Regions from separate parts of the Enterobacter bugandensis genome, predicted to be linked through region 2. Evidence: predicted binding sites of a transcription regulator. Region 2 holds the regulator's gene; the other holds the start of a gene.
The links. Region 2 encodes Fur, which represses iron uptake genes when iron is present. Its sites were predicted from a motif close to ATAATAATGAGAACNACTATCAA; they were not measured.
Positions count from the first base shown of each region.

Region 1: a site for Fur is predicted at 1,184-1,206, ahead of bfd (bacterioferritin-associated ferredoxin). Genes of this name have one in related genera too.

Region 1 is NZ_LT992502.1:4,287,889-4,291,027, forward strand. It holds gene DG357_RS20835 (prepilin peptidase) at 1-422, shown strand, start outside; gene bfr (bacterioferritin) at 406-882, opposite strand; gene bfd (bacterioferritin-associated ferredoxin) at 955-1,149, opposite strand; gene tuf (elongation factor Tu) at 1,326-2,510, opposite strand; gene fusA (elongation factor G) at 2,580-3,139, opposite strand, start outside.
Region 2 is NZ_LT992502.1:1,357,040-1,360,178, forward strand. It holds gene chiP (chitoporin ChiP) at 1-1,010, shown strand, start outside; gene chiQ (ChiQ/YbfN family lipoprotein) at 1,058-1,384, shown strand; gene fur (ferric iron uptake transcriptional regulator) at 1,476-1,922, opposite strand; gene fldA (flavodoxin FldA) at 2,210-2,740, opposite strand; gene ybfE (LexA regulated protein) at 2,896-3,139, opposite strand, start outside.

The DNA of each region.
Region 1 (3,139 bases), 2.9 Mb from region 2:
TCGTACGCGCTGATATTCGCGACGGTTTGCTGCCCGATAAATTTCTCTGCCCGCTGCTCTGGACGGGCCTGGTCTACCAGGTCTTTATCCATCCTGATTTTCTGCCGAGTGCCGTAATGGGGGCGGTGGCTGGATATCTTGGTTTTGCCACGATTTACTGGGGCTATCGGCTTATCTGCCGGCGGGAAGGAATGGGATATGGCGATGTGAAGTATCTGGCAGCACTTGGTGCGTGGCATGGCTGGTGCATACTGCCTACGCTGGCGTTACTCGCCGCGCTTATGGCGCTGCTTTGCATTCTTGTTTTTTCGTTTCTCACCTCAGATAAAGGAGCATTAAAAAACCCACTGCCTTTTGGACCATTTCTGGCAGCAGCGGGTTTATGCGTTGGATGGGAAAATCTGATTAATTTTCCACTTTGATCTGAGACTGTAGGTAGTTCTGAAGGCCAATTTTGCTAATGAGATCCAGTTCGGTTTCAAGCCAGTCAATGTGGCCTTCTTCATCGGCAAGGATCTGAATCATCATATCGCGGCTCACATAGTCATGGACGCTGTCAGCATAAGCAATGGCTTCGCGCAGATCTTTCGCACCTTCCAGCTCCAGCCGGAGGTCAGAACGCAGCATCTCTTCGACATCCTCACCGATGCCCAGCTTGCCGAGATCCTGCAGGTTTGGGATGCCTTCAAGGAATAAGATACGCTCGATGTATTTATCGGCGTGTTTCATCTCATCTATAGATTCATGGTACTCAACGTCATTCAGACGTGTCAGACCCCAGTTTTTAAACATTCTCGCGTGAAGAAAGTACTGGTTGATTGCGACAAGCTCATTTCCCAATAATTTATTGAGATAACTTATGATTTTAACATCACCTTTCATTATATAGTCCCTCCGCTTCCACTCATTGAAGCGTAGAACGGGCTACGGGGATGTCAAAAAAAAGATAGAGGCTTACGCGATCTCTTTGAATTCCGGGATCTGCATCAGTTCGTCCTGCATGATCTCACGCGCTGCGCGAACGCATTTACCGCATTGATTCCCCACCGGAACAAATTTGCGAAGCTGCTGGAAAGATTGTGGCTGAAACTGGCGAACGGCCTGACGAATTTTCTTGTCGCTTACACCATTACATAAACAAACGTACATAGAGACTCCCGTTCAAAATATGCGCAAAGTGTAAGTGAGAATGGTTATGATTACAATAGCACATGCGCCAGGATACGGGCCGGGAGCGGTTAAAAAATGCGAAATTTTGTGACAAGGAAAGGTACAGAAAACAAAAAAGGACGCCGAAGCGTCCTTTTTTATTCAGGGATAATTAATTAGCCCAGAACTTTAGCAACAACGCCCGCGCCAACGGTACGGCCGCCTTCACGGATTGCGAAACGCAGACCGTCGTCCATCGCGATTGGGTGGATCAGAGTCACAACCATCTTGATGTTGTCGCCTGGCATTACCATCTCTACGCCTTCTGGCAGTTCGATGGTACCGGTCACGTCAGTTGTACGGAAGTAGAACTGTGGACGGTAGCCTTTGAAGAACGGAGTATGACGGCCGCCTTCGTCTTTGGACAGGATGTACACTTCAGATTCGAACTTGGTGTGTGGCTTGATTGAGCCTGGCTTCGCCAGAACCTGACCACGTTCGATTTCTTCACGTTTGATACCACGCAGCAGAACACCAACGTTCTCACCAGCACGGCCTTCGTCCAGCAGTTTGCGGAACATTTCAACGCCAGTACAGGTAGACTTCGCAGTCTCTTTGATACCAACGATTTCAACTTCTTCACCAACTTTGATGATACCGCGCTCTACACGACCGGTAACAACGGTACCACGACCGGAGATGGAGAATACGTCTTCGATTGGCAGCAGGAATGGCTTGTCAATCGCACGCTCTGGTTCTGGGATGTAAGAATCCAGGAAGCCAGCCAGTTCGATGATTTTCGCTTCCCACTCTGCTTCGCCTTCCAGCGCTTTCAGCGCGGAACCGCGAACGATTGGAGTGTCGTCGCCCGGGAAATCGTACTGAGACAGCAGTTCACGAACTTCCATCTCTACCAGTTCCAGCAGCTCTTCGTCATCAACCATGTCGCATTTGTTCAGGAACACGATGATGAAAGGAACGCCTACCTGACGACCCAGCAGGATGTGCTCACGAGTCTGAGGCATTGGGCCGTCAGTCGCAGCAACAACCAGGATCGCGCCGTCCATCTGCGCAGCACCGGTGATCATGTTTTTAACATAGTCGGCGTGGCCTGGGCAGTCTACGTGTGCGTAGTGGCGAGTCGGGGTGTCGTACTCAACGTGAGAGGTGTTGATGGTGATACCACGAGCTTTTTCTTCTGGCGCGTTATCGATCTGGTCGAATGCACGAGCAGAACCACCGTAGGTTTTAGCCAGAACGGTAGTGATTGCAGCGGTCAGGGTAGTTTTACCATGGTCAACGTGGCCGATAGTACCAACGTTGACGTGCGGTTTTGTACGTTCAAATTTTTCTTTAGACACGGCTATATTCCTTACTATAGTGCTCTCCCCTCTGGAGAGAGCACGGGACTTAGGTTTTAATCCTGTGGATTACTTACCACGGGCTTCAATAACGGCCTGAGCAACGTTGTTAGGCGCATCATCATACTTCAGGAATTCCATGGTGTATGATGCACGACCTTTGGTCAGAGAACGCAGCTGAGTTGCATATCCGAACATTTCAGACAGCGGAACTTCAGCGTGGATCTTAACGCCAGTTACTTCGGATTCCTGACCACGCAGCATACCGCGACGACGGCTCAAGTCACCGATAACGTCACCGGTGTTCTCTTCAGGAGTTTCTACTTCAACCTTCATGATTGGCTCAAGCAGAACTGGTTTTGCTTTCTTAAAGCCTTCTTTAAAGGCAATAGACGCAGCCAGTTTAAACGCCAGTTCAGAGGAGTCAACGTCGTGGTAAGAACCGAAGTGCAGACGGATACCCATGTCAACAACCGGATAGCCAGCCAGAGGGCCCGCTTTCAGCTGTTCCTGGATGCCTTTATCAACGGCTGGGATGTATTCGCCAGGAATTACACCACCTTTGATGTCGTTGATGAACTCGTAACCTTTCGGGTTAGAGCCCGGCTCCAGTGGGTACATGTCGATCA
Region 2 (3,139 bases):
TCAGCCTTTATAAGGCCGCAGCGAAATTCAAATACGGCCCGGTATGGGCGCGTGGGGGCTATATTCAGCCAACCGGCCAGACGCTGTTAGCGCCGCACTGGAGCTTTATGCCTGGTACCTATCAGGGGGCAGAAGCCGGGGCTAATTTTGACTACGGTGATGCAGGTGCGTTGAGCTTCTCCTATATGTGGACCAACGAGTACAAAGCGCCGTGGCACATTGAGATGGACAAGTTCTACCAGAACGATAAGAAAACCAAAGTCGATTACCTCCACTCGCTGGGCGCGAAGTACGATTTCAAAAACGATCTGGTTCTGGAAGCCGCATTTGGTCAGGCGGAAGGCTATATCGATCAGTATTTTGCTAAAGCCAGCTACAAATTTGATATCGCCGGTAGTCCGCTGAGCACTAGCTACCAGTTCTACGGTACGCGCGATAAGGTCAGCGATGGCAGCGTAAACGACATTTATAACGGCACCGCGTGGCTGCAGGCGTTAACCTTCGGCTATAAGGTCGGTCAGGTTGATTTGCGTCTGGAAGGCACATGGGTGAAGGCTGAAGGGCAGCAGGGCTACTTCCTGCAGCGTATGACGCCGACCTATGCCTCATCCAACGGTCGTCTGGATATCTGGTGGGATAACCGCTCAGACTTCAACGCCGACGGCGAGAAAGCGGTCTTCTTCGGCGCCATGTATGACCTGAAAAACTGGAACCTGCCGGGCTGGGCGGTGGGCGCTTCTTACGCTTACGCCTGGGATGCAAAACCAGCAGACATGGCGACGCCGGATGCGTACTACGATCCAAACTATCGCCTGAAAGAGTCCTCCTACAGCCTGGATGCTATCTACACCCTGCAGGATGGCCGCGCGAAAGGCACGATGTTCAAGCTGCACTTTACGCAGTATGACAACCACTCCGATATCCCAAGCTATGCGGGCGGTTACGGCAACATCTTCCAGGATGAACGTGACGTCAAATTCATGGTTATCGCCCCATTCACCATCTTCTGATGAGCACACCGGCGGGCTGAGTCCCGCCGGTCTGGAGACTGCATATGATGAAAAAAATCGTAATCGTCGCGCTGATGGCATCAGGGCTGGTGGCGTGTGTTCAGACTCAGGCGCCGAAAGAGGACGCCCGTCTGAAGGAGGCGTATAGCGCCTGTATTAATACCGCGGAAGGATCGCCTGAGAAAATTGAAGCCTGCCAGAGCGTGCTAAATGTGTTAAAGAAAGAGAAAGCGCATGAGGCGTTCGCGACGCAGGAGAATGTTCGCGTGATGGATTATCAGGCCTGCATTCAGGCACGTAAAACCGGTAACGATCAGGAAGTGGCGAAGCGTTGCGATAAAATCTGGAACGAGATACGCAATAACAACAAATAAGTTGCTCTACGCCCGGTGCACTTTGCTTACCGGGCTTTTTTCAGGCAAAAAAAAGCCAACCTTACGGCTGGCTCAGAGTATGAACGCTAACTTATTTTGTGTCGTGAGCGTGTTCATTCTCGCGGCAATCCCCTTCAGCGCAGTGACCGTAAAGGTACAGGCTGTGGTTGGTCAGGCGAATGCCATGACGAGCTGCGATTTCACGCTGACGCGCTTCGATGGAATCATCGCTAAATTCAATGACCTTGCCGCAATCGAGGCAGATCAGGTGATCGTGGTGATGCTGCTGGGTCAGTTCGAATACAGATTTACCGCCTTCGAAATTATGACGGGTAACAATGCCCGCGTCATCAAACTGGTTCAGCACGCGATATACGGTGGCCAGCCCAATCTCTTCACCCATGTCGATAAGACGTTTATAAAGGTCTTCCGCACTGACATGGTGATTGTCTGGACCCTGAAGCACTTCCAGGATTTTTAACCGAGGAAGCGTTACTTTCAGGCCAGCCTTCTTTAATGCGGTGTTGTTGTCAGTCATGCGGAATCTGTCCTGTTGCTAAACGATTCACTTCTCTGGGAAGTGACAGAAAATGCACCTGGGATAATGCGTCTCATTATAGAACTGCCATGCCTAAATGAAAACTGCAAGTCTCAGGCAAAGTATGCTTATAAAAACGTGGTATCACCTACAAACTTGCTCAAAGGAAACCACATTTTGCCAGGGAGACATTGTACAGGTCTGGGCGAAAAAGTTAAAAGTTTGTAGCAATTAATTTAATCGGTTTTACCTGGAAAAGGGCGCAACCCGCGTTGCGCCGTAAAAAATCAGGCGTTGAGAATATCGTCCAGATGCAGTTCTTCGCGGATCTGCTTAACCCACTTCTCTACACGCTCTGCGGTCAGTTCTGGCTGACGGTCTTCGTCAATGGCAAGTCCGACAAAATGATCGTCATCGGCCAGGCCTTTAGAGGCTTCGAAGTGGTAACCGGCAGTCGGCCAGTGGCCCACAATAACCGCGCCATTAGGCTCAATGATGTCGCGAATCGTCCCCAGCGCATCACAGAAGTACTCGGCGTAATCTTCCTGATCGCCACAACCGAACAGGGCAACCAGCTTGCCGTTGAAGTCCACCTCTTCCAGCGTCGGGAAGAAATCGTCCCAGTCGCACTGGGCTTCACCATAGTACCAGGTTGGAATACCCAGCAGCAGAATGTCATAGCCCTCGAGATCTTCTTTGCTGCTCTTGGCGATGTCATGCACATCAGCAACGTCTTTACCGAGCTGTTTCTGAATGTTTTTTGCGATATTTTCGGTATTGCCGGTATCACTGCCGAAGAAAATGCCGATGATTGCCATGAGTAAAATAACCTCTTGAAACTTAATGGTATGGTGGCGCAATTCGGCCACGGATAAGGGCAATAATAGCAGAACTGGCAACCCTGCGGAAACCGCTATCGCGCAGGACTGCACTCTGTGCTACATGAAAAGGGCGATAAAGGGGTTTTTCAGACTTATGCCTGGCTGCGCAGCGTCTCGAGTTGGGCGATGAGCATCTCTTCAATAAGCTCGCTGCGGCTGATGTTACGCGCCTCTGCCAGCTCGTTAAGCGCATCGACCGCGTCGGCGTTGAGCTTCAGTTCGACACGCTTAAGCCCACGATTTTTATCGCGTTTAAGCTGATTGCGTTTATTGATACGCAGCTGTTCATCGCGCGAAAGCGGATTCGTTTTCGGTCGTCCCGGTCGACGCTCATTC